3 regions of the Lonepinella sp. BR2474 genome follow, and region 1 is predicted to be linked to each of the others. Evidence: riboswitches for the same ligand, from Rfam matches in the RefSeq annotation. Region 1 holds a riboswitch; each other region holds the start of a gene.

Region 1 (4,290 bases):
TCCTTAGAGGCCGGTGAGGAGCAAGCCAGTCCACACCAATCTTGCGTACAAATGATGACCTTGCATTCCGCCAAAGGCTTGGAATTTCCACGGGTATTTATGGTGGGCGTTGAGGAGGGGATTTTCCCAAGTAAACAATCCTTATTTGATTTAGAACGATTGGAAGAAGAACGCCGTTTGGCCTATGTAGGAATTACCCGAGCCAAGCAAAAATTGACGATTTGCTATGCGGAAAGTCGCCGTTTATATAATACTCAAGAACAACATCTTCCCTCTCGTTTTATTAATGAACTGCCAGAAGCCTGTTTACAAACCATTCGTTTACGTGGCACGGTGACGAGAGCCTATAATCAGCAAAAAGTGGACGATCACGCCACGCAAAGTGCGGTGCAAAATAACCGTCTTTTTGCACCACATGGCAGCGGTTGGCAAAAAGGGCAGAAAGTGCGTCACGCCAAATTTGGTCAAGGCACCATTATTAATATTGAGGGTGAGGACAACAATACCAGGTTACAAATTGCTTTCCAAGGGCAAGGAATTAAATGGCTGATTGCGCATTTGGCGAAGTTAGAACAGATTTAACGAAATAAGGCATAAAAGGCGAAATTATGATAAAAGGGGTAATTTTTTCCGTCACAGCGTCGTTGTTATTTGGCGTTATTTATTACCTTTCAACGGTGTTACAACCTATGGCGGGCGATGTGTTATTGGGTTGGCGCACCTTGGTCACGTTGCCTTTTTTACTGGTTATGCTTTATGTAATTAAACAACATCAGGTATTCTTGCAATTTCTGATTCAGCTCAAAAATCAACCCCATTTATGGTTAGTGTTATTGGTCACGAGTGCCAATATGGGGATCCAAATGTGGTTGTTCTTGTGGGCGCCAGTGAATAACCGAGCCATTGAAGTGTCCATGGGGTATTTATTAATGCCGTTAATTATGGTGTTGATTGGGCGCTTTTTATACAAAGAACGGATTTCCAAAATCAAAGCCTATGCGGTGTTGTTTGCAGCCATTGGGGTGTTAAGCAAAATTATTTTATCAGGCACATTTTCATGGGAAAGTGCCTTGGCTTGTTTGGGATATCCGCTGTATTTTGTGATTCGCCGGCGTTTTAATATTTTACATTTTTCTAGCTTTGTGATGGAAATGATTCTGTTGTTACCCATTTCCATTTATTTGGCAAGCCAAGCAGATATGAGTTGGATTCAGTCGCAAAATCCATATATTTATGTTTGGTTAGCGGTATTAGGCATTGTCGGTGCGGTGGCTTTAGGCGTGTATGTGTTGGCGAGCCAATCCTTGCCAATGAATTTATTTGGTTTATTGAGTTACCTCGAACCCTTTAGCATGTTTACCGTGTCATTTTTAATTGGCGAACGTTTAGAAAGTGATTCTTACCTGTTAATGGCGGGCTTATTTATTTCTATTTTGTTATTGATATTTGACGGTGTGTTGCGAATTCGGCAAAAAAGTTAATGTTTTATGAGCAAGTTAGTTGTCAAAGTCGCATAAAAACGATTAAACTAATGTTGTTCTCATCGGGGTGCAGAGTTAACCATCAGGTTAATCAGGCTGAGAAAATACCCGTAGAACCTGAACCGAGTAATATCAGCGTAGGGATTTGGGAAACGTCAAAAAATATTGTCTATTTTGACCGCACTTAAATTCCTTTAATCATCATTAAAGGATTTTTTATGTCTAGAGTAAAAACACTGTCTTTTTTCACCGCACTTTCTGCCATTTCCACTAGCGTATTGGCGTCTTTACAACCACTGACCGTCTATACCGAGGAGTTCTTTGGGGCGGATTGGGGACCCGGCAATGAAGTCAAACAGCTTTTTGAAAGTGCCAACCCGCAATGTTCCGTTATCTATAAAGTCTTTGATAGTCGTAATACCATGTTTAACCGTTTACGTGTGGACGGTAAAAAAACGCCGGCTGATGTGGTGATTGGATTGGATAATTTCCAACAAGAGGCCGCACAGAAAAGCGGTTTATTTGCCAAAACTGCGGTGGATTTAACCGCACTTTCCTTGCCTTTTGCTTGGCAAGATCAAACCTTTATTCCCTATGAATTTGGCCAGTTTGCCTTTATTTATGATAAAAATAAACTGACTAACCCGCCGAAAACCTTGAAAGAATTAGTGGAACGCCAAGATTTGCGGGTAATCTATCAAGATCCTCGCACCAGCAGTATGGGACGGGGGTTTTTGGTTTGGTTAAATCAAGTTTATCCGCCAGATCAAGTGGAACAAGCATGGAAAACTTTGGCGAAACATACGGTAACGGTCGGAAAAGGTTGGACGGAAACCTATGGGGCATTTTTAAAAGGGGAGGCGGATGTAGTCTTTAGCCACAGCACGTCGCCGATTTATCACCAATTACATGATAAAACCGATCAATATATGGCCACCGAATTCAGTGATGCTGCATTGTATCAAGTGGATACCGTGGCGAAAATTGATAAGCCAAACAGCCCTGCGAATCAATGTGCCGATAAATTTATTGATTTTATGGTGAGCGCCGAGGCACAAAAGGTGTTAATTCCGAAAAATGTCATGCTTTCCGTCAGTTCAGCGAAAATTGAACCGCACTTTGATCAACTGAAAGCCCATCAATTTGAAGTGAAAGCCTTACCCTTTGATAACTTGACCGATCAGGCGATCAAAGGCTGGACGGAACAATGGCAAGCGGTCTTAAGTCAATAAACCTGTCCGCTTTTTGGGCGCAAGGTAAACAAACCTTTCGCCAGTTAAAAGGACGACATTATGTGAGCGGGCTACTGGTGTTTGGGCTGTTATTCAGCTTATACGCCAATAGCCTGTTTGCGGTGTTTGACTTCGGACGTGAAAGTTCACAGGGGCATGTGTGGCAACAGTTATGGCAAGCCGTGACCGAGGGACGTTATGTTCGCCAAGTCCTCTTTTTTAGTTTCTGGCAAGCGGGCTTATCCGCATTGTTATCGGTATTCTTTGGCGCTTGGTTGGCTCGGGCGTTTTTCTATCAACCATTCTGGGGAAAAAAGGCGCTGTTACGTCTGTTCTCGCTCACCTTTGTATTGCCCTCCTTGGTGGCGGTGTTTGGGATATTGGGCGTTTACGGCGCCTCGGGTTGGTTAGCGCAATTTTGTGCGTGGCTCGGTGTGATATGGCGACCAGATATTTACGGACTCAGTGGCATTTTGATTGCCCACTTGTTTTTTAATATTCCCTTGGCCATGCGGTTATTTTTGCAAGCCTATCAGGGGATTCCCATTCAACAACATCAATTAGCTGCGCAATTAGGCATTCGCAGATGGGCGTTTATCCGTTGGGTGGAATGGCCTTATTTGCGTCAGTCTATTTTGCCGGCCGTTGTGTTGATTTTTATGTTGTGTTTCACGAGCTTTGCTATTGTGTTAGTGTTAGGTGGTGGGCCGAAATTTACCACCTTAGAAGTGGCGATTTATCAGGCGATTATTTTTGATTTTGATTTAGCCAAAGCCACGCAATTTGCCTTGTTGCAAGGCATTTGCTTTTTTGTATTATTTGCCTTAAGCACGTTGTTAGGGCGAAATACCGAAACACAGTTAGATCAATCTCAGTATTGGGTGGCGAAACAATCAAGTGCGGTGAAATTCGGCCACGTTTTTTTATTGCTGTTGTTTTCAGTTTTTTTGTTACTCCCTTTACTGAATACCTTGTGTCGTGCGGTATTTTCCCCTGCCATATTATCTGTTTGGCAACAATCTGCTTTATGGCTAGCCATGGGCTATTCGTTCACCCTTGCCCCTTTATCTGCGTTATTGGCCTTATTGTTGGCGGTAGGGCTGTTATTATCTTCACGTCGATTACAATGGATTGGCTTATCTCGTTTTTCTAATGGCGTGATCAATATTACTTTGGTCATGCTCGCTGTTCCCATGTTAATGTTGGCAACCGGTTTATTTTTGTTGTTGAAAGAATGGCAATTTTCCACCGCACAATTATTTGGATTAATTATTTTATGTAATGCCGTACTCGCCTTGCCTTTTGTTATGCGAATTTTGGCGGTGCCGATGACACATAACCTGATTTATTATGAACGCCTTTGCCAATCGCTCGGCGTGACAGGTTGGCAACGGTTCAAATGGATTGAATGGCAAGCCTTGCGTCAGCCGGTGAAATATGCCTTTGCGTTGGCGAGTTGCTTGTCCTTGGGGGATTTCACGGCGATTGCCTTATTCGGCAATCAAGATTTTAGTTCCTTGCCTTATTTGCTTTATCAACAATTAGGTAGCTATCGAGGCGAGGAGGGCGCCGTGACG
Region 2 (4,290 bases), on a different contig from region 1:
AAAATAACTAGACTGCGAATATTACCCTAAATAGGCGCATTTCGCAAAACTTATTTTTCAAAAACAAAAAAGATTTTCACCGCACTTTTGTTTATCGATTCTTTATCCAATATTCAATTATTAAAATTATTCATACAAAAAATGAAAATTATGAGTTTGCTTAATAAACTAGAATTCGGCATTATCTCAATCAAGCGGACGTTTAGCCGTCTAAATAGAAATTTATTATTCCCATTATAATAGGAGCAAGATATGACCACATTTCATGTATTAGGATTCCCTCGTGTTGGTGCAAAACGTGAACTTAAATTTGCACAGGAACGCTACTGGCGTAAAGAATTAAGCGAGCAAGATTTATTAGATTTAGCCAAAGCCTTGCGTGAAAAAAATTGGCAACACCAAGCGGATGCCAATGCCGATTTCGTGGCAACTGGCGATTTCACGTTCTACGATCACATCTTAGATTTACAAGTGGCCACTGGCGCCATTCCTGCACGTTTCGGCTTTGATAGCCAGAATTTAACCTTAAGCCAATATTTTGAATTAGCACGGGGTAACAAAGATCAATTTGCGATTGAAATGACCAAATGGTTTGATACTAACTACCATTATTTAGTACCTGAATTTGCCAAAAACACCCAATTTAAAGCTAACCCCGCTCATTATGTGAATCAGTATCGTGAGGCAGTGGCGAAAGGACATAAAGCCAAACCTGTGATTGTTGGCCCATTAACATTCCTTTGGTTAGGGAAAGAAAAAGGCGAAACCTTTAATCGCTTTGATTTATTGAAAGATTTAGTGCCAGTTTATCAACAAATTTTAACCGCACTTGCCAACGAGGGCGCCGAATGGATTCAAATTGATGAACCAGCATTAGCCTTAGATTTACCACAAGCATGGATCAACGCATTCCAATCTGTGTATGCGGAATTAAGCCAAGTTAAAGCGAAAATTTTATTAGCCACTTACTTCGGTTCTGTGGCAGAACATGCGCCATTATTGAAAGCCTTGCCAGTGGCAGGTTTACACCTGGATTTAGTACGTGCACCAGAACAATTAGCCGCTTTCACCGATTATAACAAAGTGCTTTCTGCGGGCGTAATTGACGGTCGTAACATTTGGCGTGCGAATTTAAACAGCGTGCTTGATGTGTTAGAACCATTAAAAGCAAAATTAGCGGATCGTTTATGGATTGCCCCAAGCTGTTCATTATTGCACACGCCTTATGATTTGAGCGTAGAAACCCAATTACAAGCGAACAACCCTGATCTTTATTCTTGGTTAGCGTTCACCTTACAAAAAGTGGAAGAATTAAACGTATTAAAACAAGCGTTAAACAATGGCCGTGCGTCAGTGCAAGCCCAATTAGGCGCCAGCCAAGCGGCGGCTGATGCTCGTGCGAACAGCAAAGTGATCCACAAAGCGGAAGTGGCAGCACGTTTAGCCAATCTTCCAGCCAATGCGGATCAACGTAAATCGCCATTCGCAGAGCGTATTGCTAAACAAAATGCGTGGTTAAATTTACCCTTATTGCCGACCACCAACATCGGTTCATTCCCACAAACCAGCGAAATCCGTCACGCACGTGCCAGTTTCAAAAAAGGCGAATTATCGTTAGCCGATTATGAAACAGCAATGAAAAAAGAAATCGAATATGTGGTGCGTAAACAAGAAGAATTAGACTTAGATGTGTTGGTGCACGGTGAGGCAGAACGTAACGACATGGTGGAATACTTTGGCGAATTATTAGACGGTTTTGCATTCACTAAATTCGGTTGGGTGCAAAGCTACGGTTCACGTTGTGTGAAACCACCTGTGATTTTCGGTGATGTCACCCGTCCAGAGCCAATGACCGTACGTTGGTCACAATATGCGCAAAGCCTGACCCAAAAAGTGATGAAAGGGATGTTGACTGGTCCTGTTACTATTCTGCAATGGTCATTCGTGCGTAACGATATTCCACGTTCAACCGTATGTAAACAAATCGGTGTGGCCTTGTCTGACGAAGTATTAGACTTAGAAAAAGCAGGCATCAAAGTGATTCAAATCGACGAACCTGCCATTCGTGAGGGCTTGCCACTTAAACGTGCGGACTGGGATGCCTATTTACAATGGGCAGGCGAGGCGTTCCGCTTGAGCTACATGGGCGTGGCAGACGATACGCAAATCCACACTCACATGTGTTACTCTGAATTTAACGACATCTTACCTGCCATTGCAGGCTTAGATGCTGACGTAATCACCATTGAAACCTCACGCTCTGATATGGAATTATTAACCGCCTTTGGCGATTTCCACTATCCAAACGACATTGGTCCAGGTGTATACGATATTCACAGCCCACGTGTGCCAACAGAGGCAGAAGTGGAACACTTGTTACGCAAAGCATTAAACGTAGTGCCAAAAGAACGTTTATGGGTTAACCCAGACTGCGGTTTAAAAACCCGTGGCTGGCCAGAAACTATCGCGCAATTAGAAGTGATGATGAACGTGACGAAAAAATTGCGTGCTGAATTAGCGTAAGATTTCGTTGAATGAAAAGCCCTGTAAAAATACAGGGCTTTTTTTGTTGATTATTTTTTGTTACACTCAAAACCCTAGTCGGGGTGCTTTTTCATCAAGAGCTGAGAAGATACCCGTTGAACCTGAAACAGCTAATACTGCCGTAGGAAACTAAATTATGATCTATAAAACTCATTTTATTCAAACCCTTATCCAACAAGCTCAACCTCACTGGCATGATTATGTTGAACATGATTTTGTGCAACAGCTCGGGCAAGGCACGCTACCAGTCAGCCGTTTTCAATATTATTTAAAGCAAGATTATTTATACCTTTTCCACTACAATCGTGCCTTAGCCTTAGCGATATTTAAAGCGGAAAATTTTGAGCAAATGCGAGAAATTCATCAGGCCATTACGGTTTTATTAGAAGAAATTCAATTACATATCGATTTCTGTCAAGAATGGGGAATTGCTGAACAAGACTTACAGAATCTTTCTGAAGATCCCGCTTGCGTGGCCTATACTCGTTATGTACTAGATTGTGGTATCACGGGTGGACTTGCTGAACTTTATGCGGCTATTGCCCCTTGTGCTATTGGTTATGCGGAAATTGGCTTACGTTTAAAACAACAAAATAGCGCGCCCAATAATCCTTACCAAAAATGGATAGATGCTTACGCCGATGAAAGTTTTCAAACTGCGGTGGAAAAATATCAAGATTTTTTAACCGCACTTTGCCAAGATTTAAACCCAAAACAATTAGCCAATATTCAGCATATTTTCACCACAGCGACCCGAATGGAAGTGGCATTTTGGCAAATGGGGTTAGAAAATGGGGCGTAAAAAATACAGAAAAAACACCGCACTTTTGCTAGCCCACCTGCATTTAAAGCGGAGATTTTAGGATCTCCACTTTTTTTATTATATAATCAGTGGAAATTCTTGTATTTTATGAGCTGACGAGTAATGAATGGCAATCAATCAATCAATCAATCAATCAATCAATCAATAGCAGTTTAACCTTTGCTGTCGTCACTTCAACTATTGGCCGTCCTGAATTGGAGCGTGCTATTCTTTCTGTGCAAAATCAAACTTATCCGTGCCAACATTATGTGTTTGTGGATGGAAAACAGTTTTGGGATAAAGTAAAACCACTTGAAGAAAAATATCCTGATGTCATTTTTACTTACTTGCCGATGAATACGGGAGCAAATGGATTCTATAACAGTTATATCAATGCCATTGCCCCCTTTTTGGTAAAAGAAGACATTGTCTGTTATTTGGATGATGATAATTGGTATGATACAAATCATATTACAAGTGCGCTGTATTTTTTTGAAAAATATTCTCTTGATTATGCTTATAGTTTACGAAAACTTTACGATCACTCAGGGGAATTTATTTGCAATGATGATATTAATGCGTTGGGTTTCTGGCGAGCAGAAGTGCCATTGGCCCACATTGAGTATTCTACGTTTACCTATGTCTTTAATAATGACGACTATTTTTTAATTGATGTGAACTGTTTGATGTTAAAACGATCGTTGGCGATGGCACTTGCTCATATTTGGATAGAAAGAGGCCATGGCAATGATAGATGCATAACACAAGCATTATTTGATGCAAATGACCGATTAACGGGCTGTAATACCGCACAACATAGCGTCAACTATGTGTATGATCTGCTTGCTACACGCCGCTTACCCCCTGATGCACTAACGGAATATCACGCCGTACACAATGAGTTAGTCAGAAAAATACAGGAATATACGTTGCAACATAATACA
Region 3 (4,290 bases), on a different contig from region 1:
TTAATGGTCTGTTCCCAATCATAGGCGCCAATACGGGCAAAGGCCGTCAGTTCATGGATAAATATTTTATCTGTCATCTTATTCCTTAATATTTCAATTTTTCCACCGCAGTTTGGATATTTTCTGCTTGGGTAATGGCAGAAATCACAGCCACACCATCTGCGCCCGCTTGTTTTAATGTGTGAGCATTATACTGATTTATGCCACCAATCACCACAAAAGGCTTACTTAATGCGTAATCCTTTAATTTTTCTACAAATTCTACACCTAACACAGCGGAATGATCGGCTTTTGAGCCAGTGGGGAAAATCGGGCCCACACCAATATAATCAATCTCCCCTTGTTGTTGAGCGGCTAAAACCTGATCTAAGTTATTGGTGGATAAGCCAACGATCAGTTTGTGTTGCGTTTTTTCTAACACTTGCTGAATTGCCATATCCGATTGCCCGACGTGTACGCCATTTGCCCCAATATCCACGGCTAATGCGACATTATCATTAACGATAAATGGCACTTGATATTGGCGACATAACGCTAAGCATTGTCTGGCGAGCTGTTTTTGTTGTTCTGGCAGATGTGCTAACGAATGTTTACCTTTATCCCGAAATTGGAAACAGGTAATGCCCGCTTGCAAGGCTTGTTTTAATATCTCCAGTAGATTTTGAGCGGGATCACCCGACAAGTGTAGGCAATCTTGCGTACCCGCAATAAAATACACCGACAACATTTGTTGAATTTGTTGCTTATTGTTCATCTTGATACGCCCAATGGTTAGTCGGTCCGTGTCCATGACCGAGATTTAACGGGTGACTAATCGCCGCCGTGATATAGGCTTTGGCAGTGCGAATGGCTTGTTCAACGCTGTTGCCTTTGGCGAGTTCGGCGGTAATACAAGCGGAGAACGTACAACCGGTGCCGTGGGTTTGGGCGGTCGGGAAACGTTCGGCTTGTAGGCGGAATTGTTCGGTCGGGGTGAAAACCCAGTCCAAACAGACCGCACTTTGTGAATTGCCACTGTGTCCGCCTTTAATCACTACGGTTTCCACGCCCCATTGTTGTAATAAGCGAGCGGCACGTTCCGCACTGGCATCGTCCACCACTTTAATGCCCGTTAAGGCTTCCGCTTCAGGCAAATTCGGCGTAATCACCGTGGCTTTTGGCAAAATAAACTGTTTTAAGGCGGTCACGGCATCTTGTTGCAATAAAGATGCTCCACCTTTGGCGATCATCACCGGATCTAACACAATTTGAGGAAACTGATATTGCTCCAGATTTTTCGCCACGCATTGAATAATCTCCGCATTGCCAAGCATACCAATTTTTACTGCATGAATATCAAAATCTTCCGCCACGGCTTTAATTTGCGCAGAAATGGTGGCAAGGGGAATCGGGGCAATATCAAAGACACCTAAAGTATTTTGGGCGGTCACTGCAGTAATCGCCACCGTGCCAAATACGCCTCGCATTTGAAAAGTTTTTAAATCCGCTTGAATACCTGCTCCGCCACCGCTATCGGATCCTGCGATGGTTAAGGCTTGTGCTACTACGTTAGACATGATCAATCCTCGCTAATTGGTTAATTTTTTCAGGGGTTAAATCGGCTAATTGATTGATAAATTGTACGGCAAAATCGCCTAATTGATTGTGTAATCCTTGGGCGGCGAGTTCGCCAGCTACGGCATAGGCGGTGCAAGCCTCAACGCAAGCGTTAAATTCATCGTCTTTTTCCGCCACACCGAGAAATGCCCCAACCACGGCACCGAGTAGGCAACCTGACCCCGTGACTTTAGGAAATAGTGGCGTGCCGTTGGCAATTTTGGCAACCCGTTTGCCATCGCTGATATAGTCAATTTCACCGCTGATCGCCACACAACATTGGTATTTTTGAGCGGCGACTCTAGCAATGTCGGCAATATCACCTTGCCCCTCGACTGCGTCCACGCCTTTTGTTTGCCAAGCTACATCCGCCAAAAACGCTACTTCGCTCACGTTACCACGAATCGCAGAAATCTTAACCTGCTCTAAAATCTTCCGCACCGTGGCACGGCGATAGGCTGTTGCACCTGCACCCACTGGATCTAACACCACAGGTACGCCGTGTTGATTGGCGGCTTGCCCAGCGATAATCATGGCCTCCACATCAAAATCATGAATGGTGCCAATATTGAGCAAAAGTGCGTTGGAAAATTGTTGAATTTCTGCCGCCTCCTCCGACATGGTCGACATAAAAGGGGAGGCACCGAGCGCCAGTAATCCATTGGCAGAAAAGTTGGTGACCACAATATTGGTCATACAATGTACCAGTGGATTACGTTCTCGAACAAGATTTAAATACTTGAATTGCATAGAATTTCCTTTACCTATCCGTGAAAAGAAAAGATGCAGCATAATGGGCGGATAAAATGAAGATAGTTCCCTACGCCAGTATTAGCTGTATCAGGTTTTACGGGTATTTTCTCAGCCGCTATGTCGTCGCTATGTCGTCATAGTAGCACCCCGACTATGGGTTTAGTTTAGAATGGTTTTGAGTTTAAAACAAGCATAAATTGACTATTTTCTGGTTAATACCAAAAACCGCAGATCATAGGCATTCTGTTCATCTTTTTCCCGAAATTGTTCCACTTCAATATGCCACTCGTCCCAGTTAATCGCAGGGAAAAAGGTATCACCATCCAGTTCGGTTTGAATTTGCGTAAGATAAAGTTTGTCTGCTTGGGGAAAATATTGCTGAAATAATTGCCCGCCACCGATCAACATCATCTCTTGGTCAGGGTTTAAATCTCGAGCAAATTGCACCGCAGTTTCTAGGCTGTTTTGCCAAATAACGCCCTCCGCCTCAAATGGCTGGCGTGAAAGCACGATATTGGTGCGTTTCGGCAAGGGACGGCCGATACTTTCAAAGGTTTTCCGCCCCATAATGACCGTTCTTCCTTGGGTATTTTGGCGAAACCACGCCAAATCCGCAGGCAAGTGCCACGGCATTTGGTTATCTTTGCCAATCACCCCATTTAGGGTGGTGGCGACAATGAAACTTAATCCCATAGACTTATTCGCTATCAAACCAACCACGGATAAATTGAATGGAGAAGAACAAAGTAATCAAGCCTAAGAAATAGAAAATATAGCTTAAAATCGGCATACTTGGACTCGTGTCTGTTGCTTCTTTCATGGACACCATATTGCGGTATTCATCAAAAATCACTAAACGCCAGCCATAGTATTTCACTTCCACCATTTGCTTGTTGCCAGCAAAATTCGACGCTTTGGCTTGTAAATCCGCTGATCCAAATTTGAAATAGAACGGAAAACCCCAACGGGTATCTTCATTGCGATACACCATGGGTTTTTCTTCTCCCGCTTTTTGGGTATAAATATAATACACATCACGAGTTGGACCATCTGCTGGATTGGCTTTGGTAATCGGGCCGTCTTTATCCACTCGTTTGACTTCTACGCCGGTAATATAGGTCGTGTCGTAATGGGGGAAAATAAAATGGATACCCGAAAATAATACTGCGTGGAATAAAATCACCACCAAAAAGAGAAAATATTTGATTGTTTTACGCATAATAAAAGTTCCTATTAAAAGTCCCCCCTTTGGGAGAGGGGAAAGTTTTTACACCTCTATGATTAAATTCTAATCAATGTCCCAATTTCTTGATTTCATCAACAGGCAAGCCGACCGCTTTAGAAATAATCTCTAAATCCAATCCTAGAGAAAGCATATTCTTAGCACTCTTCCGTAACCCGTTTAGCTCTCCTTGTTGCATACCTTGCTGTATCCCCTGCAAAATCCCTTGCTCTGTGGCATATTCTAACGCAGAAAATTCATCCCATTTACGTTTTAAGCTCACATCATACATTTCTTTTTCTCCCTTGCTTAAATTGGTGTATTCGGCGATTTTAAACAATTTTTGGAAAACCGGTTTTTTTAAGAAAGCAGGCAATTTTTTTAAGTTCGCCATATTTTTCAATACGTATAACCACTTGTCCAAATCGCTTTCCAACGCATATTCAGCTTTGTGAAAATTCAGTAATTCAATATAGATGAACCCAAGTTTATCATAAAAAATTTCGCCTGTCTTTTTGTTGAATAGGCAAATATCGTGTAAATATTCATCAGTATCGGAAAAATGAAAACCGTCCATCAGGGCGATCACATAAACTTCAGAAATCGCATAATTCCAACCGCTGATTCCCCCTTGTGGCGCTTGATCGCTGATCAGTTTGCTACCATAGTAAATAGTGCGTTCTTTAAAATACGTTTGCTTGCTCCGTTGCACTTCAATA

What was found. A riboswitch is a leader RNA that binds a small molecule or an ion and turns the genes downstream of it on or off. The one in region 1 is predicted to bind thiamine pyrophosphate.
Region 2: another riboswitch for thiamine pyrophosphate. It lies ahead of tenA (thiaminase II); the one in region 1 lies ahead of thiB (thiamine ABC transporter substrate binding subunit).
Region 3: another riboswitch for thiamine pyrophosphate. It lies ahead of thiM (hydroxyethylthiazole kinase); the one in region 1 lies ahead of thiB (thiamine ABC transporter substrate binding subunit).

Annotation. Positions count from the first base shown of each region.
Region 1 is NZ_JBPDVH010000004.1:20,322-24,611, reverse strand. It holds gene uvrD (DNA helicase II) at 1-582, shown strand, start outside; gene rarD (EamA family transporter RarD) at 609-1,481, shown strand; TPP riboswitch at 1,535-1,643, shown strand; gene thiB (thiamine ABC transporter substrate binding subunit) at 1,700-2,713, shown strand; gene thiP (thiamine/thiamine pyrophosphate ABC transporter permease ThiP) at 2,689-4,290, shown strand, end outside.
Region 2 is NZ_JBPDVH010000001.1:14,375-18,664, forward strand. It holds gene metE (5-methyltetrahydropteroyltriglutamate--homocysteine S-methyltransferase) at 253-2,523, shown strand; TPP riboswitch at 2,593-2,689, shown strand; gene tenA (thiaminase II) at 2,681-3,346, shown strand; gene ACTG7Q_RS00080 (glycosyltransferase) at 3,436-4,290, shown strand, end outside.
Region 3 is NZ_JBPDVH010000001.1:77,157-81,446, forward strand. It holds gene folB (dihydroneopterin aldolase) at 1-77, opposite strand, end outside; gene thiE (thiamine phosphate synthase) at 86-754, opposite strand; gene thiD (bifunctional hydroxymethylpyrimidine kinase/phosphomethylpyrimidine kinase) at 744-1,556, opposite strand; gene thiM (hydroxyethylthiazole kinase) at 1,549-2,346, opposite strand; TPP riboswitch at 2,397-2,509, opposite strand; gene folA (type 3 dihydrofolate reductase) at 2,551-3,042, opposite strand; gene ACTG7Q_RS00415 (DUF1523 family protein) at 3,047-3,568, opposite strand; gene ACTG7Q_RS00420 (Rpn family recombination-promoting nuclease/putative transposase) at 3,642-4,290, opposite strand, start outside.